3 regions of the Aliamphritea spongicola genome follow, and region 2 is predicted to be linked to each of the others. Evidence: predicted binding sites of a transcription regulator. Region 2 holds the regulator's gene; each other region holds the start of a gene.
What was found. The regulator FNR, encoded in region 2, switches genes on or off when oxygen is low (the NO sensors DNR and NnrR bind a similar motif). The targets are predictions, from matches to a motif close to TTGATNTANATCAA.

Region 1 (10,163 bases), on a different contig from region 2:
ACAAGAACGTTATCTTCTTTACTGTTGATGCGTCTCTGTAATATAGAAATGGTAGTTACTATGCGTAGTTTGCTGTCGCTGCTTAGCAGTTTGTGTGTACTCCTGTTTACCCTTCAGTCTGCCAACGCTTCAGACTTGTCTAATTACCGCATTGGCAGCGGTGATCTGCTGAGCATTCAGGTATATGGCGAAGAAGAACTGAGTATGGAAGTCCGCCTCAGTGATGCCGGTACTATCCCTTACCCGTTTCTGGGTGAGCTGAATGCGCTGGGTAACACCGTTGGTGAATTAACAGACACCATAAAAGCAGGCTTGGCGGATGGCTACCTGATTAACCCAACCGTCAGCATTACCGTTGCGGAATACCGTGAGTTTTTCATTAACGGTGAAGTGGAAGAACCCGGCGGCTACCCTTACCAGCCAGGCTTAACTCTGCAAAAAGCCGTCGCTATTGCCGGCGGCTTTACCGAGCGGGCTTCGAAAACCAAACTGTTTGTTGCCCGTGAAGACCAGAACGGTGAACCAAACCGGGTAAAACTAAACGCGACTATTCAGCCCGGTGACATTATTACCATTGAAGAGAGCTTTTTCTGATTAACTGCAGAATCAGCTCCTTCCTGAAACCGGATCACCCAAAAAAGTGATCCGGTTTTGCCGCTTTAACAGATATAAAAAAGTATGGATACAATGAATAATCAATTTGCTGCACCTGTCATTGAAGAAGAAACCATCGACCTTCGCCAATACTGGCGGACCATTATGCAGCGCAAATGGAGTATTTTAAGCTTCGCTCTGGTAGTGACCCTGCTGACCATTATGGTGGTATTCAGCATTAAACCGACTTATCGGGCTACCACTACCCTTCTGATTGAAGCGCAGCAGGCAAACGTTGTATCCATTGAAGAGGTCTACGGGGTCGATTCTTCTAACAACGAGTACTACCTCACCCAGTTCGAAATTCTTAAATCACGCCAGTTGGCCGAAAAGGTTATTACCGAGCTAAACCTGCTAAACAATCCGGAGTTCAATCCGGAACCGAGTTTTATAAGCAGTAAAGTGGCAGAACTGCGCGAAAGTCTGGGTATTAATCAATTACTTGAAGATCATTTAAATATCGTTCAGGTCGAACTAACCGATGAAGAGCTGGCCGCTGAACATTTTCAGGAAGTGACGGATGAGTTTTTGAAGAAACTGAACGTCTCTCCTGTCCGTAAAACTCAGTTAGTTAAGATCAGCTTCGAAGCACATGACCGTCTTTTGTCTGCAACAATTGCTAATGCTATTGCTGATGCATACATTGATAACGACCTCGAAGCCCGCCTGGCTCTTACCTCAAAAGCGTCTGAATGGTTAACTGTACAACTGAGTGGCCTGCGTGAAACCCTTAAGGCTTCTGAACGCCGCTTACAGGAATACCGCGACTCCCAGGGCATTGTTGGCCAGGACGGCGGCCTTGATATTGCCAATACCGAACTGGAACTGGTTTCTGATAAGTTAGTTGATGCGCGCCGTGACCGACTTGCACTGGAAAGTGTGTACCGCCAGGTTCGTGCCATCAGCAAGAACAACCCTTCTGCCTTTGAACGTATCCCTGCTGTACTGCAGCACCCTCTGGTACAGAGCCTGAAAGGTTCGGTTCTGGTTGTTGAGCTGAAAAAGTCTGAACTGGCTAAACGTTACGGCGCTAAGCATCCTAAAATGCAGGCTGCACAGTCTGAACTGGATAACGCCCGCCGCAGCCTGAACAGCCAAATTCTGGCAGTCGTCAACGGTATCGAAAGCGAATACCGTGCAGCGGTTGCCAGCGAAGGTTCTCTGAAATCTGCGGTTAACCAAACCAAGTCTGAACTGCAGTCGATCAACCGTAAAGAATACGGCCTGAAGGAACTGGAGCAGGAAGTGGAAGCCAACCGCCAGCTTTATGATACCTTCTTCAGCCGCCTGAACGAGACCAATGCTACCGGCGATTTACAGAGTGCCAATGCCCGTATTTCAGACCCGGCCATTGCCCCCCGTAAACCGGCTAAACCTAAGAAAGCACTGATTGTTGCACTGGCATTCATAGTAAGCATTATGTTCGGCATCATGGTTGCTTTCTTACTTCAGGCACTAAACAACACCATCATGTCGGCGAAAGACGTGGAAGAAAAACTTCACGCTACCCTGCTGGGTCTGCTGCCATTGCTGCCTAAGCGCCGTAAACATGCGCACCCAAGCTACACTCAGTATCTGCAGGAGCCGCAGTCTGCCTTTGCAGAAGCGGTTCGTACTATCCGTACCGGAGTGGTGCTATCTGCGCTGGATAATCCGCACAAAACACTGTGTGTGACCTCTTCCATTCCAGGTGAAGGTAAAACCTCAACATCTCTAAGCCTGGCTTACTCACTGGGCCAGATGGAAAAAGTCCTGCTGATTGATGCTGACATGCGCCGCCCTTCCATTGCCAAAGCGATGGGCATTGATGGAAAAGCGGCTGGGCTTTCTAACCTGGTTGCCGGCACGGCGGATGTTGAAGAATGCATTCACACCATCGAAGACGCTAACATTGATGTACTGACCGCCGGTATTATTCCGCCTAACCCGCTGGAGCTGCTGTCTTCCCAGAAGTTCGCTAAGGTCATTGAACAGCTGGAAGGCCGTTACGACCGCATCGTAATTGATACAGCCCCAACGCAGGCGGTAAGTGATGCCCTGATGATCGGTAAGATCGTTGGCGCAATGATCTACACCGTTAAGGCCGACTCTACCAACCAGCAGCTGGCTAAAAACGGCCTGAAGCGCCTGAAAGAAGCCAATGCACCGGTGATCGGTGTGGTGCTTAACCAGCTGGATGTGAAGAAAGCTGAAAAGTACGGCTACGACTATTCCGGCTACTACGACAGCTACGGCTACACCGGCGGTAACTGATCTGCCGCCGTTCAGTACTTAAATACAGGGTAACGAATGATTGATCTGCATTGTCATTTACTGCCGGGCATCGACGATGGCCCGGCCAGCCTGGAAGAGGCGGTAGAGCTGGCAGCCATGGCGGCTGCCGACGGTATTACCCATGCCGTTGCCACCCCGCACATCCATCCGGGCCGCTATGACAATAACATCCATAGCATCACCCCTGCCTATGAAGCCCTGAAGAACGCCATCGTTGAACGTAACATCCCGCTGGAACTGGGTATGGCTGCAGAAGTGCGGATTTCAGTAGAGATGCTGGCGATGATTCCCACCAACCAGATTCCATTTCTGGGTGAATGGGAAGGTCGCAAAGTTCTGCTGCTGGAATTACCTCACAGCCACATCCCCCCCGGTTGCGACAAACTGGTGGACTGGCTGCTGGCCCGGGACATTCTGCCGATGATCGCCCACCCGGAGCGCAACAAAGACATCATGCATAAGCTGGAAAAGATAGAACCCTTCGTCAGCCGTGGCTGCCTGTTCCAGTTAACCTCCATGTCTGTTGCCGGTAAGTTTGGAGATGTTGCCCACGAACGGGCGCTGGAGATTCTGCAAAATGGCTGGGCGACCATCATTGCTACCGATGCTCACAATACCAACCGCCGCCCGCCAGTGCTTTCTGAAGGGATGCATGCTGCTACAGAGGTTGTTGGTGAAGCCACTGCCCGTCAACTGGTGTATGACAACCCTGCCAGACTGATTGGCCTGCATTAACAGCCATTCTTAGCAGCGACTCTGATACAGCCACTCCCGGATCACTGAACAACATGACCACAGACGCCTCATTTTCTGAAACATCCTCTGCTGACCGCTCCCGGCACTCTTCGCGCCGCTCATCCCGAAAAAAGCCTGGCCCCCTGGGTAAAACGCTGGCACTTATCGGAATTGTGCTGCTCACGGTGATGGCGTATTACAGTATTCGCTGGATGATGGCAGACATTAACAGCTACCCTGCCCGTAACGCACTGATCAACCAGCAGGACCCGACGAAACTGGTCCCGGCCGAAAAGCTTGAACGGGCTCAGGCATCTATCGACCGTTCTATAAGCTGGCGGCCTGATCACGGTGATTACTACGATATTAAAGCCAGCCTGAGCTACTATCAGGCATTGCATGCTCAGAATGAAAACCGCTGGCGGGATTACGGCCAGTTAATGAGCCAGAGTCTCGATCTTTACCGGCAGGCAAGCACGCTGCGCCCCCACTGGCCTTACAGCTGGGCCGGGCTGGCACTGAGCAAAGCCAAACTCAGCCAGATGGATGAAGAGCTTTTTCAGGCAATCGATAACTCTGTACTCTATGGCCCGTGGGAAAATGCCGTGAACATCAGCATTGCTGAAGCTGGGCTACTCAGCTGGCGCTACCTGCCACAGGCACAGCAGGAAGCCGTACTTGCCAACATCGACCGCGGCCTGAAGCGTAACTATAAAGAAATTCGCAACATTGCCACGCAGGTCAATCAAACTGCCCTGCTGTGTGACAAGCTGCCGGATTCGAAAGAGAAGGCAAAGCTCTGCAAATAAAGAGTCTGTAAATAAAGGGCTCTGCAAATAAAGAGCTGTGTAAAGGCTAACGGAAACCTCTGTTAGCCCAAAGCTTCAGCCATTAAACAGCACCGAACGCATCGAAAACGACCCCGCCTCAAATCCTTCTGCGTAATACTCCGCCTTCTCCGATGCATAAGCACTGGCTGCCACGTACAATAACGGCAGATAGTGCTCAGGCGTGGGTACCGACATCTGCGCTGCCCGGCCATACTGAAGATAATCCGCCAGAGCTGCGTACTCACGGTTATTGATCCGGTCTGTCACTTTCGCATCAAAATACTTTGCCCAGTCATGTACCAGATGGGTGCGGCCCATGCGGTAATCCTGCTGCCAGCTACGCATGTTATGGGTGATGTTGCCCGAACCGATGATCATCACCCCCTGCTCCCGCAACTGGCGAAGCTCCTGCCCCAGCGCAAAGTGCTCTGCTGCATTCATACTACGGGACAGGCTAAACTGAAACACCGGCACATCCGCCTTAGGGAACAGGCGCATCAGCACACACCAGGCACCATGATCCAGCCCCTGACCAGCATCAGCAATGATCCGTTGAGAGAATTGTGCTTTTGTCAGGCTACCGGCGATTTCCGGGGCACCGGGAGCCGGATAATTCTGCTGATACATTTCATCCGGGAAACCGTAAAAGTCGTAAATCATGGCGGGCTTTTCTGCCACTGAAACCGCAACACCGCGGGTTTCCCAGTGGGCAGATACCATCAGAATGGCACGGGGCTTTGTCGCAGCCGCTCCAAAGCGTTCAGCCAGCGCATCCCAGTCCCGGGTGAAGCGGTTATCCTGCAGGATATTCATCGGATCACCGTGACCAATGAACAGTGCCGGTGCCCTTCGCCCTGTCACTTCTGAAGCGGAACCGCTATCAGCTCCCGCGTCAGTACCTGTTTGTTTAGCACCCCAGGCAGGCAAAGCAGATAACGCAGCCCAAAGGCCGGCCAGGCCGGTAAAACAACGGCGGGATACAGGCATAAGCACCTCATCAGTAAATATATTAAGTAGTTCAGTATTCACTGTATCCACTGACTGAACATTCATCTAATGCATAATGATTATTTCCATCATGCGCCATACATATAAAAATGCGGATTTATTCACCATTACGACCATTTATACCGGCTCCCACCGCCCGGTGCCGTTTACTTTGAAGAGTGGCCCCGATACCATCTTTGTTAATACATTAATTACTTTTAAGCGATGACATATGCGCAAGTTTGAAGACTCATTACCCCTTCAACTTCTCCGGGCACGGGAAGCCACCATGCTGTTTTTCCGCCCGCTGTTACATGACAACTCTTTAACGGAACAGCAATGGCGAATCCTGCGGGCGCTGTATAACTATAAGGAGCTGGAGTCCAAGGAACTGGCCAAACGTTGCTGCATTCTCAGCCCCAGCCTGACCGGTATTCTGAAACGCCTGGCCCAGCAGGGTTATATCCAGCGCCGTAAATGCCATGAAGACCAGCGCCGGGCGCTGATCAGCCTGACTGACAAAGCCTATGACCTGTTCGAACGCCTGAGCCCTGAAGTGGAAGCCGCTTATGCTGCATTCATTAACCGCTACAGCGAAGAAAAACTGGAAGAACTGATGAGCATGCTTAAAGAGCTTTCTGAGTTGGAGCCCTGAATCAGCTACGACATCCCGTTCAGGCTCACCTCCGCCCAACCATCCGGCTGTTTCACAACCGGATGGTAGCCTTACCAATCACCGGTACCCGCGCCTTTGGTACTTTCAGCCTTATCTCTTGTACTTTTCCCTGAATTACTAATGCAGATCAATTTTCAGATCGTTGACTATATAAAATTAGTTAACATATTAACTTAATAACTATATACTGATTTTAACTTGTCACCCTTTGACACTACTTTTAAAAAGAATAAACACGATTGAGAGGTCTCCAATGGGAAAAATTGTACTCGCGGCAAAAATCACCCATGTTCCAACCATGCTGCTTTCTGAACGTCCGGGTAAACTGGAAGGCTGCCGCCAGCAAGCCATTGACGGCCACAAAGAAATTGCCCGCCGCGCCCGCGAAGCCGGTGCTGACACCGTTGTGGTCATAGACACTCACTGGCTGGTAAATGCCGGCTATCACGTAAATTCAGGGGAACACTTCAAAGGCAGCTTCACCAGCCACGAGTTCCCGCACTTCATTCAGAACCTGGAATACGAATACAAGGGTAACCCGGCACTTGGCGACCTGATCGCCGAAAAAGCCACCGAAAAAGGCGTATTTACCCTGTCACATCAGGTAGAAACACTGGATCTGGAATACGGCACCTTAGTGCCGATGCGCTACATGAACCCGGAATCAGACCTTAAAGTGGTTTCAGTTGCCGGCTGGTGTACCGTACACAGCCTGGAATCTTCCAAGCTTCTGGGTGAAGCCATTCGTGAAGCCATTGAAGCCAGTGACAGCAACGTCATGCTGCTGGCCTCCGGTTCCCTGTCTCACCGGATCTGGGACAATGACGATTACGAAGCCAACAACGGCACCTTCACCATCTCTAAAGAATTCAACCGTCAGGTGGATCTGCGGGTACTGGATCTGTGGCAACAGGGTGACATCAGCACTTTCCTGAAGATGCTGCCTGATTATGCCCAACTGTGTTCCGGTGAAGGTGGCATGCACGACACCGCCATGCTGTTCGGCGCACTGGGTTGGGATGAATATCAGGGTAAAGGCGAAGTCATCGGTGAATACTTCCCAAGCTCCGGTACCGGTCAGGTGAACGTCGTATTCAGCCTGTAATACATACAACACTGAATGGCCGGCCAGCCTGACTGCCCGGCCATTTTTTATACGTGGAAACAGTCATGCTCACCGAAGAAACATCCCTTAGCTGGGAAAGTGCCTCACAGATCTGCCAGGCCACCTGCCGGTATGCCAGCGAACATAATCTGAAAATCTGCGTGTGTGTACTGGACCGACACGGCAACCCGCTGGCCATGCAACGGATTAATCACGCCCCGCTGCCATCCACAGACATCGCACGTAAAAAGGCATACACCGCCGTCAGTTTTGGCTTCGGTACCCACCTGTGGCAACAGCGGCTGGCGGATAAACCCCACCTGCTATCCGGCCTTACCCAACAGCCAGACATGGTGTTGTTCGGCGGCGGCCTGCCTGTAACGTACAACGGTCAGTTGGTTGGTGCTGTTGGCGTATCCGGCGCCAGTGAAGCCCAGGATCAGGCCTGTGCCGCTGCCGGCATCGCTGCCCTTCCTGAATTACAGAGCCAATGATATGACCACGGCGACACAACAAAACCCGGCAACCGGACAACTCCCCGGTATCGCCTGGTTTACAGTCATGTCGATGGTCAGCCCGGTGGCGCTGAACATTTTGATGCCCGCCCTGCCGGACATTGCTGCCGACCTGAATGTCAGTACCGATGAAGTGCAGCTCAGCCTGACCCTGTATCTGCTGACTCTGGCATTCGGCCAGTTAATCTGTGGCCCGCTGGCAGACCGCTTTGGCCGAAAACCTGTATTGCTAGCCGGCATCGCCCTGCACTTCGTTGGCTGTTTGCTGGGGGCATTTGCTGATGACCTGCAGTCGTTACTGCTCGCCCGGGTGTTACAGGCCGCCGGGGGCTGTACCGGCATGGTGCTCGCTCGCACCATCATGCTGGATTGTTACAGCCGCTCCCAGGCAGCCGGCAAGATTGGCTACATCACCCTGTCTATTGCACTGGCACAGGCCGTTGCCCCGACACTGGGCGGCCAGCTTAACCTACTGTTTGGCTGGCAGGTGCTGTTTCACTTCTCACTGTTGCTGAGCAGTGTCTCCTGGCTTATCGTATTACTCATCATTCCTGAAACCGCCATCAACCTGACCACCAGCATTCGAATCAGCACTGTTTTACAGCGCTATAAGCAACTGATCTGTAACCGCAGCTACCTCCGTTACAGTGCCTCAGCCACCCTGATTGCCTGCGGTTTTTACCTGTTCATCGGGACTACCCCCTACATAGTTGCCAACCAGATGCAGGGTACTTCAGCGGACTTCGGTAACTGGTTTTTAATCGTCGCGCTGGGCTTTATGGCAGGTAGCTTTACCGCCGCAAGACTCTCGGCAAACCTTGGCATTGCACGGATGATATTTCTGGGGAATGCTGTTTCAGGCTGTGCGGCGCTCAGCCTGTTAGCAGGATTAATGATCGCAGGTCTTTCAGCCGCCACACTCAGCTATCTTCTACTCTTCCTGCCGATGGCGCTCTATACCTATGGCCGCGGGCTCAGTCAGCCCAATAACCAGTCCGCCGCCATTGCCAGCAGCGACATCGCCCCGGGAGCAGCTTCCGGTTTACTGGGCTTTATACAACTGATCACCGGCGCGCTGGTCACCCAGATTGCGTCACTGATTTTAGAACTGGGAACAGTATGGCTGGCAGCCACGCTGGTGATGTTTGTTGCGGGAGCCTTTCTGCTTAGCCGGAATCATTAAACCGGCTTTTGAGCATCAACCGTGTTTTTTTGTGCTTCAAGTGAACTTTTATCCCGGAGCCAGGCATAGCTGAGTGACAGAATTCCCAGTTCAATCACCCCCAGAAATAACCATAAGAAATATTGCAGAATATACAGCGTAAAAGTTTCAAACGACTCAAGCAGGGTGAACAACTGACCAGACAAAAAAGCCGGTAAACAAATCAATACTGTCAGACGCCAGCCGTTATTTTTGCTTAGCGCCCATGCAGCCCCCATTCTCTGTCTTGAGGAGTCAACGGCAATGGCTGGAAGTATCAGCATCCAGCGGGAAACAATATACATCAGGGGCAGATACAGAACATTGGAAACTAACCAGTACTGAACTCCATCATTGCCAGCGGAATTTGAAAGGTTATCCAGCATTGGTACAACAAGTGGCATTACCGACAGCCCTATGGCTAACGCGATCACACCAATCGTAATCCAGCCAATTAAATAGCGTGTTTCCCGCATGGTCCAACGTAACACTGGGGTTTTAAGCACAACATCGCGATCCAATAAAAAGACCCGGTGACAACTCACACCCCCCATCACCAGACTCAGAGCGAACCCCAGGCTGAAGATGCCCTCAAAGAATCCTATATCGCTTCCACCGTAAGAACTGAATGACGACACTGTTGCCGACAGGATCCCTAAAATCAGGACCGGCAGACCATAACGAATCAACAAATTAAAATGTTTTTGAGGCAGAAGAAGTGCTTCACAGAAGATTGCCAGAACCGGCAGTTTTTTAGATTTCCTGATATTGTCCATGAGTCACAATTGTCCTTTGCCGTTACCCGGTCACAAACAGCTTCCTTACGTGACCTGTCTTCATGCCAGAGAAGACCAATAAAGCGGCATAGTTATCTAACGGTTATATATTTGATCAGCTGCAAAACAGTTTTCTTCTGTGTCAGGTTCTTAAACCGAGTCAGCAATATCATGCAGCACCTCATCTTCAGCTGTTGAATTGTTATCCCGAAGCCAGGCATAACTGAGAGATATCAGGCCTACTTCTATTACCCCACACACAGCCCAGACAACTATCTGTAACGCTTCTGCCACTGCTCCGGCGTAATCCAGCAGCGCTATGCCAAGAAGATCAGTCAGCATCGGTAACAAAGCAATCAGGAAAACTAAACGCCAGCCATTCCCTTTGCTCAACCTCCAGGCCATTACTG
Region 2 (10,163 bases):
TATTGGGCTTCGAGAACATGCCCCGTGCAGGCACCGGTGTACTGATGCTGGGTAACCATATCAGTTGGCTGGACTGGGCAATGATTCAGATGGCTTGTCCGCGCCATATTCATTTTGTGATGGAAAAAACGATTTATGAGCGCTGGTACCTTAAGTGGTTCCTGTCACTGTATAAGGTTGTGCCGATTTCTGCTGGCAGTAACCGCACGGCGCTGAACAAGGTACGGGATTTGCTGAATGATGGTCAGGTGGTGTGCCTGTTCCCTGAGGGTGCTATCAGCCATACCGGGCAGATCGGTGAGTTTAAGCGTGGTTTTGAACGGGCCTGTGAAGATGCAAATGGCGTGATCCTGCCGTTCTACCTGCGTGGCCTGTGGGGCAGCCGTTTTTCCCGCTCGACCGATAAGATGAAGAGCTTGCGTCGCAGTGGTCTGAAACGTGACGTGATTGTGGCTTACGGTAAGCCATTGCCGATTAACAGCACGGCTATTACAGTGAAAAAGAAGGTCACTGAGCTGTCTATTCATGCCTGGGATGAGCACACCAATGGCCTGGAAGCACTGCCACAGAGTTTTATCCGTACTGCTAAGCAGGGTATGTCTGATATGGCGATTGCTGATGTGCAGGGGGATCCGCTCAGCTACCGCCGGTTGCTAACCGCCTGTACGATTTTCAGCCGTCGGCTTAACCGGGCTGAAGGGCAGCGTCTGGGGATTCTGATGCCGACTTCCAGTGCTGGCGCTATTGCGAATATGGCGGCGCTGTTTGCCGGTAAAACCCTGGTGAACCTGAACTTCACTGCATCTGAACAGGCATTGCTGTCTGCGATGGAGCAGGCAGAAGTGAAAACTATTCTGACTGCCCACAAATTCATTACCAAGCTGAATGCCCGGGGAATTGATACCGCACCGCTGTTAGCCGGAAAAGACGTTATATACATGGAAGATGTAAAGGCCGGTGTGTCGAAAGCAGAAGGCTTGCTGACGATGCTGATGGTCAGTGTGTTGCCTGCGGGTATTTTAAGCCGCTGGTACGGTCGCCACAGCCGTTTGCATGATACGGCAGCTATTCTGTTCTCGTCCGGCAGTGAAGGTGCTCCGAAGGGGGTCATGCTGAGCCACCGGAATATTCTGGCAAACCTTAAGCAGATAGCAGACGTGCTGAATGTCAGGGATGAAGACTGCATCATGGCAACCTTGCCGCTGTTCCATGCGTTTGGTTTAACCGTGACCTGCTTTATGCCACTGCTGGAGGGCATTCCTGTTGTTTGTCATCCGGATCCGACAGATGCGCAGAATATCGGTAAAGGTGTCGCCCGGTATAAAGCCACAATGATGTGCGCCACTTCTACGTTCCTGCGCCTGTATACCCGCAATAAACGCCTGCATCCGCTGATGTTCAGCAGCCTGCGAATTGCAGTTGCCGGTGCTGAACGGCTGGACCCTAAAATCCAGCAGGATTTTGAACAGCGCTTTAAAGTGCCGATTGTGGAAGGTTATGGCTGTACTGAAACCACGCCGGTTGCCGGGGTAAACCTGCCTGATCATCTGTCGCCTGAAGGTTGGTTTGTTCAGGAAGGTACCCGCGCCGGTACCGTAGGGCTGGCGTTACCGGGCTCTACATTCCGTATCGTCGATCCGGTAAGCCTCGAGGAGTTGCCGACCGGTGAGGAAGGGCTGATTCTGATCGGAGGTACCCAGATAATGCAGGGCTACCTGAATAATCCGGAAAAAACCGCTGATGTAGTAGTCGAGATGGATGGCTTACGTTGGTACAAGAGTGGCGATAAGGGGCGGGTGGATGAAGATGGCTTCCTGACCATTGTCGATCGCTATTCACGTTTTGCCAAGCTGGGGGGCGAGATGGTCAGCCTGGGAGCGGTTGAAACGGAGATTCGTCAGATCATACAGCGGGATGAAGCCCATGATGATGTCCGGCTGGTGGCGGTTAATCTGCCGGATGAAAAGAAAGGAGAAAAGGTTGTCTTGCTGATTGAAGCTCTGGCCAACCTGACACCGGATCTGTTGCGTAACCTGCTGGTTGAAAGTGGACTACAGCCGCTGATGTTGCCCGCTAAGATCTTTACGGTTGACGAAGTGCCGGTGCTGGGAAGCGGTAAAACGGATTATCCGGCGGCCAAGATTCTGGCCGAAACCGCTGTTAGCTGATCTCTGTTCAGGCAGGGTACGGAGAAATCATCAATAATAAAGGTGATTTCTCCGTTATACAGCTTGGGGCAGAACAGGGATTAGCGATCATGCATACAGTACACGGAACCATACGTTTAAGTGTCGAAGGCCGAATATTAACCATTGAAGGTCAGGGACCATGGAATCTGGAATCCATTGATCTGAGTGTTGATTCTATCGGAGATGATTTGCGTGCGCTGTATGGTGCCCCCTGGGGAGCGCTGGTGCTGGTTGAAGGGGATTCTATTCTGGTGCCGGATGCGGAAGCCAGGCTCATAGAGGTGGTTCGCGATGACCGTGTTAAAGGGCGTCTGGCTACTGCGCTGGTGTTGGGGGAATGCTCAGTGCCCGGGCTGGTGACCCAGCATCTGCAGGAGGTCTATACCGCCGCCGGAGATGTTTTTCAGGCGTTCAGTAATGCAGATGATGCCCGGCGCTGGCTCAATGCGCAGATTAAAGCTGCAGGCCAGACCCACTTACAGTAACGTCCATTTCAGACCATAACTGCTTGCTAAGAGATGTCACCGGTCTCTGGCAGTTATCGGCAATCCAGCAGGCTAGTGCGCCAGCAACGTCGGGATATTTCTGGGCTGTAGGCGCAGGTTTATCCAGCCATGAATCAAATATATCCGCTGAGAAGGTTTCAAAACTGTCTGCCAGTTGAAGATGCTCCAGAATAGCGGCGTTGGAGCGTTGTTCAGGTTGACCGTTCAGCGGTTTTGTCAGCAGTTTCTTGCCGGTCTGTAAGACTTCACTGGCCAGCCCAAATCCACTGTTGGCGATAACTCCCGAGCTGCTTTGCATATCCAGAGGGAAGTGATCCCGGGAAAAGGGGCATAGCCGGATATGTTCACGTTGCTGTACCTGCGGTGTATCACAGTAAACATAGAAGCGGTGATTTTTCAGAGGCTGTAACCACTGCAGTATTTGCTCTAATGGCTCAAACGGAAGATACACCAGGATCTTATCCTGCTCGACAGGCTGGTTCGGTGGCGGAGGACTGATCAGCGGTGGCAGTATAGGTGCATCAAAGTGGTGCCAGTGTAAGCCTATAGCCTGACTGACCGGTGCGAACAGGCGGGTGCCGGGTAGCATTGCGTACTTAATATCAGGCCCCGGAAGGTTGTATTCGAAGGCATACTGATGGGCGATTCCGACAGAGGTTTTACCCTGTAGCCGGGCCGCCCAGGCTGTCACGGGTTCAAAATCGCTGATGATGAGGTCGTAGCCACTCAGATCCAGATTTCTGATGTCCCGGTAAAAGCGAGTAAGGTTGTTACTGAGGCAGGTTTTCAGTTTTCTGACCTGTCCCTGTTCGACGATGAATGTCAGCCCTTGTCTGACTTTGTATTCTCCGAAAGGCTGCATGTCGAAGAGTTTGTCTGCCGGTCGTCCAGAGAATAGATAGTCGACCTTAATACCGTGTTGTTGCAGTTTGCTGGCCATTACCCGGGCCCGGGTTATATGCCCGTTGCCGGTTGCCTGAACACCGTAGAGTATTTTCATGCTGTCACCTGCTGGTGGTGTGTCAGTAAATGTTTGCGTCACATCAGATAAAGGTTGTAGCCAAGCATTGCACTGGTAATGCCGAGTAGTGCACCGGCGAGAATGTCTGTTGGGTAATGAACCCCCAGTAATACCCGGGACAGGCCTATCAGCCCGGCGACAGCGAAGGCCGCCTCTGACAAGCCCGGGTAATAAATACTCAGCACCGAAGCAAACGCAAAGGCTGCTGCCGCATGACCGGAAGGGAAGCTGAAGCGATCTGCAGGCTGAATGGCAGGGGTAATATCACTGAGGTAATCACAGGGCCGGTTACGTTTGATCAGTTGCTTTAGAGACAGAAAAAGGGGGACTTCGATAGCAAAAGTGATCAGGCCGGCCTGAAGGAAATCCGGGCCACTGACCGGTTCGAGCCAGAATAACAGTAAGCCTGCGAGCAGGTAGGCCACACCGTCTCCCAGCCGGGATGTCCAGCGGCTGAGCCAGGCAATATGAGGCTGTTCATAACAGTTAAAAATCCAGAAATAGAGCCGGGTATCTAAGAGCTGAAGTTGTTGCAGCATATGATCGTCTCACTTGAGTGATTCAATATGTGCATTGTTGAAAGAAAGCGTGACAACGATGTGAAAGTGAAATGACAGTTAAGTGAAGCGGGGGATGGGGGGGGGGGGCAGCAGACCCAGAACAGGTCTGCTGCCGATGTTTTGCTATCGTTTTGCTATTTTTTTACTATGGACGGACCGCTTCGCCGCCAAATGCTTCCAGCAGCATCGGGATCAGGCGGGTCAGTTCCAGTGACATTGCGATAAATTCTGAATCGAACCGTTCCATTGCCTCTTCAGGGCTGTCCTGATCGAGTTTTTCTTTCAGTGAGTCTGACAGCTTCAGGCGTTTCAGACACAGGTCTTCCTGAATGATAAAGTTGAGGCTTTCCTGCCAGTCGACCGCCAGTTTGGCGATGCGTTTGCCTGCTTCAAGATGCTGGCGGATTTCATCGCTTTCCAGATCCTGACCTTTACAGCGAATCACGCCATTTTCAACACTGGTGTCACGCAGTTCACATTCATCAAGAATAACGAAGTCCTGCGGACGGGTATCAGCACTTTCCAGCCACTGAGACATAATGGCTGACGGTGAGTGGTTCACATCCGGCAGTACCACAGGCAGTGAGCCCAATTCAGTTCGCAGGTGACTAAGAAGTTCTTCTGCACGCTTGTGGCTGCTGGCATCAACGATGAGCAATCCTTGCTGCGGTGCAATCAGTGCGTGGGTAGTTTGAAATTTACTGAAAGCCCGGGGCAGCAGATCAATGACGATTTCATCTTTTAGCTGATCGCGTTCTTTACGGTAAACCTTGCGGGCCTGCTCGTGTTCAATCTGCTTAACTTTGGCTTCCAGCTTCTGCTTAATAACAGAGGAAGGCAGGATTTTTTCTTCCTTCTGGGCTGCAATCAGCATAAAGCCCTGGCCGGCATGGACTAACATGTCCGACAAGCCATGGCTGGGGCTGATCCAGCCAAAGCGGCTCAGTTCCTGGCTGCTGCAAGGGGTAAAGGCTTTGTCTTCCAGCTTGGCTTCCAGTGTTTCTACGGTGTGTTCGAAAGGTTGAGAGAAACGGTAAAAGATTGCGTTTTTAAACCACATAACTTGCCTTGATTTCTGAAACTGTAAATCGATAAAAAGCCCCCTTTACCCGTTTGTCAGGTAAAGGGGGCTGATGAAGTCGGACATTACCGGCGGGTGGCTTGCCGGGATTAATTGGATGCCAGTAACTTATAGCGTAATGCTTTACGTGCCTTGTTGACGGCTCTGTCTACATAGAATCCATACAGGTCAACGGTGTTGATGCCAACCATCTTGTCGGTCAGCACCTTACCGTCATTAGGGTCAACAAACAACAGGGTAGGTGTAAATGCTGAGTTGTAACGGCTAGCAAAAGCTGTCGCATCAACCGGATCGCCGTTAAAGTCGATAATGGTCTTGCTGCCGTCAAAAATAGTCAGTTTGCGGAACAGCAGCTTTTTGTCATATTTGCCGCTCAGTTGCATAGGCTGAAGAATTTCACGGGTGATGAGTTCGCAGTACTGGCAGTCAGGCTGGCTGACCAGAATGAGTGCGAAGCGGTCACCGGCGATCTGCGCATCCTGCTGCAGGTTAAGAAGTTCCGGCAGTGCATTTTCGGCTGTTGCTGTTGCTTCAGTGGACTGGCCGATTGGAGACAGGGCCAGTTTCTGGGCAGGCTGTGCCCAGCTAAGAAGGCTGATCATGGTGCCCGTCAACAGGGTAATAAGGGGTAGCAGTCTCAGTTTCATTTTTATTATTAACTCAAGGCTGTTTTGTCCATGCAGTGGTCTCTCGCATGGCGGATTCAGGTGCAGGCTGACAGTAAATTTTTGTGTTTTGTACCGTCAATGCACCAACGACGTTGACCGATTGTAAGCGATTTTTAAGACAGTTTGCTACGTTTCTGAGCAGAATGGTGAGAGTAACGGTTTTTGGGCGGTTAAGTTGTTGTTTTATCGGTGGGCATTTTTTAGGGGAGAAACAAAACAGCCCTGTAAAAACAGGGCTGTTGATTAAAGCAGAGTGCTCAGAGGCCTTCGTAAGACATCAGGCTGTAAACAGGGATGCCTGCTTCCTGAATCTTGCGGGAGCCCTGCAGGTCCGGCAGGTTAATCAGCGTGGCTACTTCAGCAACGCTGGCGCCGAGTTCTTTAACGATAGTGCTGGCGGCCAGCACGGTACCACCGGTGGCAATAAGGTCATCAAAGATCAGTACTTTGTCGCCTTCTGCTACTGCATCGGACTGCATTTCAACAGTGGCACTGCCATATTCCAGTTTGTATTCCTGTGACACGGTTTCCCCAGGCAGCTTGCCTTTTTTACGTACCAGTACCAGTGGGATGTTCAACTGGTAAGCCATGATGGAGCCGATCAGGAAGCCGCGGGCATCGATGCTGGCAATGTGCGTGATGTCTGAATCAATATAACGCTGAATGAAGGCGTCGCTGATCATACGCAGGGCTTTGGGATCTTTGAACAGCGGAGTGATGTCGCGGAACATAATACCCGGTTCCGGCCAGTCCGGAATCGTGCGCATAACTGATTTTATATAACATTCATCAAAAGACATGAAGAGTCCTTACAACGGGGTAATTCTAAAAAAGTGTACAGATACATATTGATTTCCCGACGGGGAAATTAGTCCATCTGGCTGGTGCTGATGCGATCGTCGTCTTCACCAACACAGTCACCGGACAGACGCTGAATTTCTTCCAGCTGAACCAGTTCTATTTCTTTGCCTTCAACTGTAATCAGACCGTTTTTCTGGAAACGGGTAAAGATACGGCTGACGGTTTCAACAGCCAGACCCAGGAAGTTACCGATCTCGTTACGGGACATAGATAAACGGAATTGGGTAGCGGAGTAACCACGTGCTTTATAACGGGAAGACAGCTTGAACAGGAAGGTCGCAATACGCTGCTCGGCATTTTTCTTGCTGAGTAACAGCATCATTTGCTGATCTTCACGTACTTCTTTACTCAGGGTACGCAGTACCTGCCGGCGCAGTTCCGGTAACTGCCCGGAAAGTTCGTCCAGTCGTGGAAACGGAATTTCACAAACAGTGGTTGTTTCCAGTACTTTGGCAGAAATCGGGTATTCATTGCCATCAAAGCCGCTGAAGCCGACCAGCTCGCCCGGGAAATAAAACCCGGTAATCTGTTCTTCGCCTTCGTTTGTCAGGCTGTAGCTCTTAATGCTGCCGGCACGGATTGCATAAATTGATGAAAACGAATCGCCCTGATGGAACAGGTGTTCACCTTTTTTCAGAGGACGGCTTTTCTCAATAATATTATCGAGACGATCCATCTCTGTCAGATTCAGTGATACCGGAAGGCACAGTGAACTCAGGCTACAGGTGCTGCAATGTACCTGAGATATACTGTGTACTTTGCGGTCGGTTGCCTTTGTGTCACTCATTATCAAGTCCTGTGATTAGTTCATATATCGGTGTAGATATTCGATTATGAAGTAATTTTAGTACGGGTTGAAGCAATTTAGACCGCAACACGTTACTTTTGTCGCACAAAGCCGCAAAAAGTAACTGTTTTGTTAAGTCTGTTGCTCGCTGCTGCTGTCCTGAGCGGTGATTTGCTCAGGACTTACAGTGTTACCGGTCAGATAATTCGGGAGAATCCCTGAGTGGCCGTTCGCTTTGGAATGTAGGCATCAAATGTCATGCAGATCCGGCGAATAAGCAGCCGGCCAGTGCCGGTTACCAGAAGCTCCCGCCCCTGTTTTTCGACGCTGACGAGACCGTCCTGAGCAAACTGACCAATTTCTTCGAGTTCATCGGCAAAGTAATCGTCAAAGACGATATCAAAGTCTGCTTCAATGCGGTCTTTGTCCAGTTCAAAGTGACAAATCAGCTGAGTGATAACTGCCCGGCGGATACGGTCATCACGGCTCAGGGTGACGCCCCGGTTAATCGCATGAACATCGCTTTCGACTGCATCTGTATAGAGACGCATGTCGTGCTGGTTCTGATAATAAACATCACCGATCTGGCTGATTGAGGAAACGCCCATTGCAACCAGGTCACATTCTTTATGAGTGGTATAGCCCTGGAAGTTACGGTGCAGCTGGTTATTGCGCTGGGCGATGGCGAGTTCGTCATCGGGCTTGGCAAAATGATCCATACCTATATACACGTAGCCTGCGTCGGTCAGTATGGCGATGGTCGTTTCAAGAATAGCCAGTTTGGTTTCCGGGCTTGGCAGGTCTTCAGCATGAATGTGTTTCTGGGAACGGAAACGGTCAGGCATATGCGCATAGTTAAATACGCTCAGGCGATCCGGACTCAGTTCAATGATTGTTGAGAGGGTTTTCTTGAAGCTCTCAAGTGTCTGATGAGGCAGCCCGTAGATCAGGTCCATATTGATGGAACGGAAACCAAGACGGCGTGCTTCGGTCAGAACTGCTGCCACTTCTTCAACCGGTTGTACCCGGTTAACGGCTTCCTGAACTTTCAGTTCAACGTCCTGCACACCCAGGCTTATACGGTTAAAACCGATGTTACGTAGTACCTGAAGGGTTTCGTTATCCACTTCGCGGGGGTCAATTTCAATCGAGTAATCGCCGCTGTCATCATCCAGCAGATTAAAGTTGTCACGCAGTGCCTGCATCAGCTCGGTCATTTGTTCATTGCTGATGAAGGTCGGGGTACCGCCGCCCCAGTGCAGTTGCTCAACGACCCGGTCTTTGGAATACCATTTAGAAAGCTGTGCCATTTCCTGATACAGGGTGTCGAGATAAGGCTGGGCTTTTTTGCGGTTACGGGTGATAACTTTGTTACAGGCGCAGTAATAGCACACGTGAGCACAGAACGGGATGTGCACGTAAAGCGATAGTGGTGTGCTGGTATCCGCGGTGTTTTGCCCACAGTCAACCAGGTCGCTGGCCTGCAGAGTAGGATCAAACTGGATGGCGGTAGGGTAAGAAGTGTAACGGGGGCCTGACAGATCGTAACGTCGGATCAGATCCAGATCCCATTCAATTAGATTTGGTTGAGTCACTGCGTAAGTCTCTTGCTAAAACTGTATAGGGGCCGGTCTGTGCCGACTTATTTTGGTATGAGGATATTTTATGCGTGCTATAGGGCAGTCGCATTGACCCTGGTCAAGCGCTGAAGAATTGCAGTAAACCGGAAGTTGGCAGGGTGTATATTCCAAAGCCGATAATGCACAGGCCGGCCATCGCCTGAGTGAGCTTATGTTGTAAGAATTCCTGTAGTTGCCGGGCCAGCAGTCCGGTGACCAACATGGCCGGGATCGTTCCAATGCCAAAGCCTGCCATTAGCATGGCGGATGTTTGCCAGTCAGCGGCACTGGCGCTCCAGATAAGGGTTGAGTAAACAAGCCCGCAGGGAAGCCAGCCCCACAAGCTGCCCAGCAACAGGGCGTTGGGCACTGAACTGACCGGCAGCAACTGTTTGCTGAATGGTTGTATATGTTTCCAGAGGTGCTTGCCCAGGCGTTCTATATAGGTGACTGCCTGCCACCATCTGGCGATATACAGGCCGAGCAGGATAAGCATCAGACCTGCGACAGTACGCATAATCAGGCCGGTAGTGGGGGATTCAATGAGCCATCCCAGTCCGCCGAGTATGCCACCGGCAAGTGCGTAGCTCAGGACTCGGCCAGTATTGAAGCTGAACAGGAGTAACAGAGGGTGATTATTCTGCCGGTTGATCCCCATCGCAATTGCGCTGGAAATGCCTCCGCACATACCGAGACAGTGAGCGCTGCCAAGCAGCCCCAGCAGCATGGCATAAAAGATACTGAGTTCAGTCATCCTGTTTATCAGCAGGTTTCTGTTTGGCGTCGTCGGGAATCAGATGCTCGTCGTCATCATAGAGGATACTGTGGGCTGGGGATTCCATATCGTCATACTGGCCGCTGTTAACGCACC
Region 3 (10,163 bases), on a different contig from region 2:
TGTCTGACGTGCTTATGCTGGCCATGTTATTACTGTTTGCCAGGTCATTTATTTTAATGCCAAGCCAGGCGCTGCGCTGACAAATCTGTTCGCGTATGTAGCTATCGTTCTCTCCGACACCGCCGGTAAACACCAGTTGCTGAAGCCCACCTAATGCTGCACTTAAGCGGCCAATTTCAAGTGCTGCACGGTAGCAGAACATATCAATGGCTTCCTGGGCATGGGGATTATCACTGTGCCGCAGGGTTAGCATATCGGCGCTCTCTCCGGATACTCCCAGCCAGCCACTTTGCTGATAAAGTACATTTTCCAGCTGGTCGTTATCTAACTGGTAGTGACGCTGTAAAAACAGTAAAACACCGGGATCAATGGTACCGCACCTAGTGCCCATTGGCAGACCTTCTACAGCGGTAAAGCCCATGCTGGAAGCGACTGATTTACCGTCTTTGATGGCACACATGCTGGCACCGGCACCGAGATGGCAAACGATGGTATTGGCCTGCTTGTCCGGCTCAGGCAGCTCTTCCAGTTTATGATTAATGAATTCATAAGACAGGCCGTGAAAACCGTATTTATGGATACCTGCTTCGCTGTATTCCCGGGGAATGGCGTAATACTTTTCTTCCGGTGCGTGGCCATGGTGGAACATTGTATCGAAGCTGGCTACCTGAATAGCGGAGGGGACCAGCTGCTGGCAGACTTCAATCAGTTTCAGGTTGTAAGGCTGATGCAGAGGTGCCAGAGGAATCAGCTGTTCCAGCTCTTCCATTACCTCGTCGGTGACCAGTACCGGTGCGGTAAAGGTTTCTCCACCGTGAACGACCCGGTGGCCAAATGCGCTGATTTCGCCATCCAGAAACTGAGCATCAATCCATTCCATGACGTACTTAAGGCAAGCCTGGTGGCGCTCTTCCCGGGGGATGTCTGACAGTGGTAAGTCGTTTTTCTCAACGCTGGCTTCGCGGCCAAAGGCCTTGTCACGGCGGATCAGCACCTGGGCTTTTTCGAGAATATTGCTGAACCGGAACCGGTACAGGCATTCATCGTGGTCAGCATAACGAATAAAAAGGGCGCATTTGAGGCTGGAGGAGCCACCGTTAACGGTAAGAATTAAACTCATGAGTTTGTCAGAATCTCTCTTAGGGATTGTTGCGAATGTTGTACGATCAGTGAGGCCAGCGCGCAGGAAGTCAGGCGGGCTTCGCTGCCGTCAGCACGGCTGTTCAGTATGACGGGGACGCTGGCGCCCAGTAACAGTCCCGCTGAGCGGGCATCGGCCAGGTAGATCAGTTGTTTTGCCAGCATATTAGCGGCTTCCTGGTCCGGGGCGAGCAGGATGTCTGCATCACCGCTCACGGGGGATTGAATGTGTTTATCCCGTGCAGCCTGCAGGGAGATGGCATTATCGAAAGCCAGTGGGCCGTCAATAATGGCATTCTGAATTTGCTGGCGGTCTGCCATTTTGCATAAAGCTGCTGCGTCCAGCGTGCTGGGCATTGCCGGCTTCACCTTTTCAACGGCAGCCAGAACAGCAGCTTTCGGGCTGGAAATGCCCAGTGCCCGGCAAAAGTCGATGGCATTTTGCAGGATGTCAGCTTTGGCCATCAGGTCAGGTGTGACGTTAATGGCAGCATCTGTAATCACCAGCGGTTTATGGTAACGGGGGATATCCAGTAAAAAGACGTGGCTTAGACGGCGTTCCGTTCTCAAGCCTGATGCTTTATTTAAAATGGCGCTAAGCAGCTCTGCCGTTGCCAGATCACCTTTCATCAGTGCCTGAACGTCACCGGTTTTGGCAAGTTCCACGGCCTTTTCAGCGGCCGCGTGGCTGTGCGGTGTATCGATGATCCGGTAATGATCAACAGGACGCTTCAGCTGTTCAGCCTGGGCCTGTATACGGGCCGCCGGTCCCACCAGTATTGGTGTGATAATTCCCTGTTCTGCAGCATCCAGTGCACCGCTCAGACCGTTGGGTTCTACCGGATGAACGATCGCTGTTATTACAGGTGGATGCTGTTTTGACTGGCTGATTATGTCATCAAGGCGGGAGGGCATCATCGTAGCCGTTCTCTGCTCGGTTAAATCGTTGGCTGTATTTTGCGCTGCTCTATGTTGCACTGCAATATAAAAGCCTCCGATTTTGGGTAACTGCGCTTAAGAGTGATTGTTTATTGATGTGCGACAAAAGTTGAATACGCAAAAAGCGGGAATGTCCGGCAGCGCTGTGCCGGACAGGCAGGGATCAGGCTGTCTTAAGTTTTTCCTGATAGGGTGGCCAGCCCATGGGTTTGCCGCCCAGCAGATGCAGGTGGATGTGATAGACCGTCTGTCCGCCGTCTTCATTACAGTTAAATACCGTACGGTAGCCGTCATCTGCAAATCCTGCCTGCTTAGCAATTTTTGCAGCGGTGGCGACCATGTGACCCACCAGTTCGCAGTCCTGGGCTTCAATATCGTTGATGGTTGCGATGTGTTTACGGGGAATGATCAGTACGTGGGTAGGTGCTTCAGGATTAATGTCGTTGAATGCAATTACCTTATCGTCTTCATAAACGATCTGGGCGGGGATTTCCTGATTAAGGATTTTACAGAAAAGGCAGTCCATGGTGCTTCCTTAAATAGTGTCTCGTTGGCTATGTTGATGATACTAATCGCGGCGGCGCGAATTAGCCAGCAGACATATAAAGAGCCAGCGCCTGATAAACAGGCGCTGTGACAGGTTATTCAGCCATTGCCGGCTCCGGTTGTGGCGGACAGTGATAGCTTTTATGGACATTCCCTTCAGGGGTAACGGATTCGAGGTGTATATCAAACCCCCAGAGTACGTGAAGGTGTTTCATAACCTCCTGAGTGGAGTCTCCCATTGGTTGTCCGTTGTGTATGTAGTGGCGCAGTGTCAGGGATCGGTCTCCGCGAACATTCACGTTATATACCTGAATATTGGGTTCCCGGTTACCGATATTGTACTGAGCAGCCAGATTTTCACGGACTCTCTGATAGCCGCTGCTGTTGTGGATAGCGCTGACCTGCAAGGTATTGCTGCGGCTGTCATCGTCGATAGTGAATAATTTAAGTTCGCGAATCATGTTGGGTGACAGGAACTGCAGGATAAAGCTTTCATCCTTATAGTTGCGCATGGCGTCCTGAATGGTGTCGTTCCAATCACTGCCGGCAATGTCTGGGAACCATTCCCTGTCTTCATCTGTTGGGTTTTCACAGATCCGGCGAATGTCCTGCATCATCCCGTAGCCCAGTGCATAAGGGTTTATGCCACTGAAGTAGGGGGCATCAAAGGGGGGCTGAAACACCACGCTGGTATGAGAGTGGAGGAATTCCATGATGAAACCGTCTGTTACCAGGCCTTCATCGTGGAGGTGATGCAGAATGGTGTAATGCCAGAAACAGGCCCAGCCTTCGTTCATCACCTGGGTCTGACGCTGTGGGTAAAAATACTGGGCAATCTTACGGACGATACGTACCAGCTCCCGCTGCCAGGATTCAAGTAATGGTGCATTTTTTTCAACAAAGTAAAGTAAGTTTTCTTCAGGGTCGCTGGGGAAGCGAACCTCTTTAACAACTTCTTCTTCGTCTTTTTTGGGGATGGTATTCCAGAGCTGGTTAATATGACGCTGGACGTATTCTTCACGCTCTGCCTGACGGGCTTTTTCTTCATCAGGCGTAATTGGCTGAGGACGCTGGTAGCGATTGACGCCGTAGTTCATTAACGCGTGGCAGGCATCAAGTATTTGTTCGACAGCTTCCAGACCGTGCCGCTCTTCACACTTGGCAATGTAGTTTTTTGCGAATAACAGATAATCGATAATGGCAGAGGCATCTGTCCAGGTCCGGAACAGGTAGTTGCCTTTGAAGAACGAGTTATGACCGTAGCAAGCGTGGGCAATAACCAGTGCCTGCATGGTCATGGTGTTTTCTTCCATGAGGTAGGATATACACGGGTCTGAATTGATCACAATCTCATAGGCAAGGCCCATCTGGCCGCGCCGGTACTGCTGTTCTGTGGAAACGAACTGTTTGCCGTATGACCAGTGGTTGTAGTTCAGCGGCATCCCGACTGATGAATATGCATCCATCATCTGTTCTGAGGTGATGACTTCTATCTGGTTAGGGTACGTATCCAGCCCGTAGTGTTTAGCCACCCGGGCGATTTCAGTATCGTATTTCTGGATCAGTTCGAATGTCCATTCTGACCCGGTAGAAATCGGCTCGCGCTTCTTCATATTAGGTCACTCCTTTTTTTCGAACAGTTTACGGAAGACCGGATAGATATCTGCCGCTTCTGTAATGTTATGCATGGCAAAACTTTCTTCGAACTGCTCCTGTATCTGCTGGTATTCCAGCCAGAGGTTTTGGGGTGGGCCTGTGGTGATTTCTATATAGGCGAAATACTGGGTAAGTGGCAGGATTTGTTCCTGCAGTACCTGACGGCAAATATGTGAATCGCCATCCCAGTTGTCGCCGTCTGAAGCCTGGGCTACATAGATGTTCCAGTCATTGCTTGGGTAGCGGTCGCGGATAATGTCTGCAGACAGGTTCAGTGCACTGGAGACAATGGTACCGCCGGTTTCGCGGGAATAGAAAAACTCCTGTTCATCCACTTCCTTGGCATGGGTGTGATGTCGTACAAATACCAGTTCAATCTGCTTGTAGTTCCGGTTAAGAAACAGGTAAAGGAGAATGAAAAAACGTTTGGCGATGTCTTTTATCGATTGGGTCATAGAGCCTGACACGTCCATGATGCAGAGCATCATCGCTTTACTGCTGGGAACAGGGGTGCGTATCAGGTTGTTATATTTAAGATCAAACTCATCGATAAACGGCATGCGTTTAATGCGTTTTTGCAGGGCTTCGATTTGAGCCTCGATATCGCTTATTTTCAGGGCTGCTTCGTCATCGGGCAGCATAGTTTGCAGCTGCGCCAGTTCTTTTTTCAGTACTCTTATTTCCCGGCGTTCCTTGCCGGATAAAGCAATACGGCGTGCCTGAGCCGAACGCAGAGAGCGGACAACGTTAAGCTTGTCCGGGGAGCCGACATTGGTGAATCCTGCCCGGCGGGTTTCAAAGCTGGTGGCATCACGCAACTGTTTTTTGATCATGTAGGGCAGCTCTAGATCTTCAAACATGAAGTCGAGAAACTCTTCCTGATTGATCTGGAAGGTGAAGTCGTCTTCACCTTCCCCCTGGTTGCTGGCGGAGCCTTCACCGGCACCGCCGCCTCCGCCACCTTGTGGGCGTTCGATTTCATCCCCGACAACAAATTCTTTGTTGCCCGGGAATACCCGTTGCCTGAAACCACCGTCACCGTGATGAAACACCGGTTCAGAGACATCTTTATTCGGAATAGATATTTCACTGCCCTGGTTGATGTCGGTGATGCTGCGGCTGTTTACCGCTTCTTCCACTGAACGCTTAATATGCGCTTTGTACCGCCGTAAAAAGCGCTGGCGATTCACGGTACTCTTCTTCTTCGCGTTGAGGCGACGGTCAATGATATAACTCATACTCGTCCTCCAGCTGTTTTCAGGGGGCAGTTACTGCGATTTTCTGACCCGTATATACCATTCAGACAACAAGCGAACCTGTTTCTCTGTATAACCCCGTTCGGTCATACGTTTCACGAACTCGCTGTGTTTCTTCTGGTCTTCGCTGGATGCCTTCGGATTGAAGGAAATGACCGGCAACAGATCTTCTGTATTAGAGAACATTTTCTTCTCGATGACCGTACGCATTTTTTCGTAGCTGTTCCAGGCCGGGTTCTTGCCTTTGTTGTCAGCCCGGGCGCGGAGCACGAAATTGACGATTTCATGGCGGAAGTCTTTCGGATTACTGATACCGGCCGGCTTCTCGATTTTTTCAAGCTCTTCGCTGATCGCTACCCGGTTAAGAATATCGCCGGTTTCCGGATCTCTGTATTCCTGATCCTGAATCCAGAAGTCGGCGTAGGTAACATAACGGTCGAAGATGTTCTGGCCGTATTCTGAATAGGATTCAAGATAAGCGGTCTGGATTTCTTTACCCAGGAATTCGATATATTTCGGTGCAATATATTCTTTCAGAAAGCCAATCAGGCGTTCCTGTACTTCAGCCGGGAATTGCTGTTGTTCAATTTGCTGTTCCAGTACATACATCAGGTGTACGGGGTTAGCGGCAATTTCCACAGGATCGAAGTTAAATACCTTGGACAGAATCTTAAAGGCAAAACGGGTTGATAAACCTTCCATGCCTTCATCCACACCGGCAGAGTCTTTATATTCCTGCAGGGATTTAGCTTTCGGATCAGTATCTTTCAGGTTTTCACCGTCATAAATACGCATCTTCGAGAATGTATTGGAGTTTTCCGGTTCTTTTATCCGTGACAGTACTGAGAACTGTGCCAGCATATGCAATGTATCCGGTGCACACGGAGCATTACGTAACGAGCTGTGTTCCAGCAGTTTCTGATAAATATGGATCTCTTCAGAGACACGCATGCAATAAGGCACTTTGACGATATATACCCGGTCAATGAATGCCTCATTGGTTTTGTTGTTTTTAAAGCTCTGCCATTCTGACTCGTTAGAGTGTGCCAGCAGTATGCCTTCGAACGGGATGGATGCCATCCCCTCTGTACTGTTGTAGTTACCTTCCTGTGTGGCTGTCAGTAACGGGTGCAGTACTTTAATCGGTGCCTTAAACATCTCAACGAATTCCATCATACCCTGGTTGGCATGACACAGTGCGCCGGAGAAGCTGTAAGCATCGGGATCGTGCTGTGGATATTCTTCCAGCATCCGGATATCTACTTTACCCACAAGGCTGGAAATATCCTGGTTGTTCTCGTCACCGGGTTCCGTTTTGGCGATGGCAATCTGATTCAGGATCGACGGATACAGTTTAACTACTTTGAACTGGCTGATATCACCGCCAAATTCGTTCAGGCGCTTCACTGCCCAGGGGGACATCAGGCCTTTCAGATAGCGGCGGGGGATACCGTACTCTTCTTCAAGAATATCGGCGTCTTCAGCCGGGTTGAAAAGCCCCAGCGGTGACTCGTTGATCGGAGAGCCTTTGATCGCATAGAACGGAATATGCTCCATTAATGCTTTCAGACGTTCTGCCAGTGAAGATTTACCGCCACCTACCGGGCCAAGCAGGTACAGAATCTGTTTACGTTCTTCCAGGCCCTGCGCCGCATGTTTGAAGTAAGAAACAATCTGTTCGATGGCATCTTCCATGCCGTAGAACTCATCGAAAGAAGGGTAGCGCTGGATCAGTTTGTTAGAGAAGATCCGGCTTAATCTTGGGTCCAGTGATGTATCAATCAGTTCAGGCTCGCCGATGGCATCCAGGATACGTTCTGCAGCACTGGCGTAGGCCATCGGATCTTCTTTACAGATGTCCAGGTACTCTTGCAGGGTGTATTCCTGTTCTTGCGTGGCATCAAAGCGTGCTTTGTATTGTTCAAAAATATTCATGTCCCACCTTCCTTAAACGTGAATTAAATTGTCTTACTTAAGGACTCATAACGCTTTTCTCGGTCAACCTTTATTAATCAGTGTAGTTCAAGATTGCTCTTCCCTGACGAAATTTTCCTCATTTTGTGTTGAATCAACTATTTGATTTTTAATCAGATCCTCTTTAACAGCCCGCATGAAACGGGCGGCTTCGCCTCCGGTTGCTGCACGGTGATCGAAGGTCAGGGAGAGAGGCAGAGTGGGTTGCATTTCGAGCTCATCCTGAGCATTTACGCAGGCCGTCATGTAGATAGCGCCGGCACCGAGAATGGCAACTGTTGGCGGTACGACAATCGGGTTTGCATAGCGTCCGGCAATGGTTCCGAAGTTGGAAAGGGTAATCGTGTTACCGGTCAGTTCAGCGGGTGGAATGGTCCGGTTGATGACATCCTTACGCAGGTTATCAAGGCCCTGTCGCAGGTCATTCAGATCTCTGTTGCCGATATCTCTCATGACAGGCACAAACAGCCCCTGTTCAGTATCAACCGCCACGCCGAGATGAATCTTGCTGTGCAACCGTCTGGCCAGCCGGGGGCCATCAAACCATGCGTTGAGTGAAGGTTCAGCGCGGCAACCGGCGGCAATGGCATGCATCAGCCGCATGGTTATATCCTGCTTACCCTCCCAGGCACTGATATTAACGTCATCGTTCAGGGTAACGGGCACCACTTCAGCCTGCGCACGGGCCATGTTTTTGGCCATTTGTTTACGTACGCCACGAAGCGGTTCAGCTTTACCGTGTAACTGATCAAGGTGGGCCGCATGCTCAATGTCCCTCGGAGTTATATGCCCGTCGTGTCCGCTTCCCTGCAGCTGATTGATATCCACCCCCAGACGCTGTGCAAGTGCTCTGACCGCCGGGGTCATTTGTGGCTGGTGGTTTTGTGTGCTGGGGGCTGCACCAATATAAAAATGATCATCTGTGCTGCTGGCTTCCTGAGTGAGTTTGCCGACGACGGTACCGCTGTCGGCATCTTCTTCGCCGGCGAACTCGATCAGGGGTTCCCCGGTATGGATAGTGTCGCCGGCGGCACCAAACAGATGGGCGATGGTACCGTCCTGAGGGGAAGGGATCTCGATGATTGCTTTTGCCGTTTCGACCGAGACGAGTACCTGGTCGGTTTTGACGGTATCACCTTCCTGTATGAGCCATTCCAGAATTTCGGCTTCCGGTAAGCCTTCGCCTAGATCCGGTAATTTGAAATACTTCATGCGAACTCCAGTGTTGTCTGAACTGCTGCTAGAATGTCGGCCGTGTTGGGCATATATTGCTGCTCAAGCTTGTAGTAAGGCATGACGGTGTCGTAACCGGTCACACGCTGTACCGGTGCTTTGAGGCTGAGCAGGGCTCTTTCTGCAATGGTGGCAGAAATTTCAGCGCCGACTGCGCAGCTTTTGGGGGCTTCGTGGATAATCACACACCGGCCGGTTTTAGCCACAGAAGAGAGAATGGTGTCGTGATCCAGCGGATTCATACAGGCAACATCGATGACTTCACATTCGATGTTCTGTTCTTTAAGGGTGTCAGCTGCTTCAAGGGTTTCTTTAATCATGGCGCCCCAGCTCACCAGAGTGATGTCGTTACCTTCCCGGAGGGTGAAGCAGGTATCCAGTGGCAAGGCCTGGCCATTATCTTCTACGGGCTGTGCACTGAGCCGGTAGATTCGCTTGGGCTCAAGAAAAACTACCGGGTCAGGATTGCGGATTGCTGCCAGCAGGAGGCCGTATGCACGGGCGGGGGATGAAGGGATCACAACCCTGATGCCCGGAATATGCGCCAGCAGTGCCTCTGTGCTTTCTGAATGATGCTCCGGAGCGTGAATACCACCACCGAAAGGCGCGCGGATGACCATCGGGCAACTGAGGCGTCCCCGGGTGCGGTTACGCATCCGTGCACCATGGCAGATCAGTTGCTCCATGGTTGGGAAGATGAATCCCATGAACTGAATTTCAGCAACCGGTTTTAATCCCTGAGTAGCCATACCGATGCTCACGCCGGCAATCATGTTTTCTGCAAGAGGTGTATCGAGTACCCGTTTTAGTCCAAATGCTTCACGAAGGCCTACCGTGGCCCGGAAGACACCGCCGTTAGTACCAACGTCTTCTCCCAGTACGATAACGGTTTCGTCTTTTTGCATTTCAGACATCAGTGCCAGGTTGACGGCTTCTACCATGGTAACGTTATGGATTTCATGACTCATGATGTGATCCTCCCGTCATCGCTTTAATGGTTGCGCTGGTACGTTGTTCCTGAAGTGCTTTAGGCAGTTCTGCATAGAGGTAATCAAAGATGCTTTCTACCGGCTGGGTATCCATGTTCAGATACGTATCAACCTGATCCTGAATGATTTGCTGAACTTCATTCAGCCAGGCCTGTTCCTGAACTTCGTCCCACCATCCGTTCGCAACCAGATAGTTCTGTAAGCGTTTAACCGGTTCTTTTTGCCAGGCTGCTTTGAGCTCATCGTTGTGACGGTATCGGGTCGCATCATCAGCGGTTGTATGATCGCTCAGCCGATAACTGATGGCTTCAATAAGCGTGGCGCCTTTACCGTCGCGGGCATGCTTCAGTGCATCTGCCATTGCTTCGTGAATGGCGATGACATCATTACCGTCAATTTGCTCACACCGGATGCCTGCCCCGAGACCTTT

Region 1: the regulator FNR is predicted to act here: its motif matches at 6,274-6,287, upstream of hpaD (3,4-dihydroxyphenylacetate 2,3-dioxygenase).
Region 3: the regulator FNR is predicted to act here: its motif matches at 2,172-2,185, upstream of JYB63_RS20460 (bifunctional enoyl-CoA hydratase/phosphate acetyltransferase).

The regions. Positions count from the first base shown of each region.
Region 1 is NZ_JAFIDL010000001.1:426,172-436,334, reverse strand. It holds gene JYB63_RS02050 (outer membrane beta-barrel protein) at 1-41, shown strand, start outside; gene JYB63_RS02045 (polysaccharide biosynthesis/export family protein) at 61-594, shown strand; gene JYB63_RS02040 (GumC family protein) at 688-2,907, shown strand; gene JYB63_RS02035 (tyrosine-protein phosphatase) at 2,944-3,663, shown strand; gene JYB63_RS02030 (hypothetical protein) at 3,717-4,472, shown strand; gene ygiD (4,5-DOPA-extradiol-dioxygenase) at 4,548-5,480, opposite strand; gene hpaR (homoprotocatechuate degradation operon regulator HpaR) at 5,713-6,135, shown strand; gene hpaD (3,4-dihydroxyphenylacetate 2,3-dioxygenase) at 6,410-7,261, shown strand; gene JYB63_RS02010 (GlcG/HbpS family heme-binding protein) at 7,327-7,755, shown strand; gene JYB63_RS02005 (multidrug effflux MFS transporter) at 7,757-8,959, shown strand; gene JYB63_RS02000 (hypothetical protein) at 8,956-9,753, opposite strand; gene JYB63_RS01995 (hypothetical protein) at 9,904-10,163, opposite strand, start outside.
Region 2 is NZ_JAFIDL010000011.1:32,593-42,755, forward strand. It holds gene JYB63_RS21670 (acyl-[ACP]--phospholipid O-acyltransferase) at 1-2,168, shown strand, start outside; gene JYB63_RS21675 (hypothetical protein) at 2,258-2,674, shown strand; gene JYB63_RS21680 (MJ1255/VC2487 family glycosyltransferase) at 2,643-3,695, opposite strand; gene JYB63_RS21685 (phosphatase PAP2 family protein) at 3,734-4,255, opposite strand; gene rdgC (recombination-associated protein RdgC) at 4,422-5,336, opposite strand; gene JYB63_RS21695 (thioredoxin family protein) at 5,447-6,004, opposite strand; gene JYB63_RS21700 (adenine phosphoribosyltransferase) at 6,283-6,825, opposite strand; gene fnr (fumarate/nitrate reduction transcriptional regulator Fnr) at 6,894-7,673, opposite strand; gene hemN (oxygen-independent coproporphyrinogen III oxidase) at 7,871-9,268, opposite strand; gene JYB63_RS21715 (sulfite exporter TauE/SafE family protein) at 9,372-10,046, opposite strand; gene ccoS (cbb3-type cytochrome oxidase assembly protein CcoS) at 10,039-10,163, opposite strand, start outside.
Region 3 is NZ_JAFIDL010000009.1:140,472-150,634, reverse strand. It holds gene JYB63_RS20465 (acetate/propionate family kinase) at 1-1,120, opposite strand, end outside; gene JYB63_RS20460 (bifunctional enoyl-CoA hydratase/phosphate acetyltransferase) at 1,117-2,118, opposite strand; gene JYB63_RS20455 (histidine triad nucleotide-binding protein) at 2,243-2,605, opposite strand; gene JYB63_RS20450 (SpoVR family protein) at 2,721-4,238, opposite strand; gene JYB63_RS20445 (YeaH/YhbH family protein) at 4,245-5,519, opposite strand; gene JYB63_RS20440 (PrkA family serine protein kinase) at 5,550-7,472, opposite strand; gene JYB63_RS20435 (dihydrolipoamide acetyltransferase family protein) at 7,560-8,723, opposite strand; gene JYB63_RS20430 (alpha-ketoacid dehydrogenase subunit beta) at 8,720-9,712, opposite strand; gene pdhA (pyruvate dehydrogenase (acetyl-transferring) E1 component subunit alpha) at 9,702-10,163, opposite strand, start outside.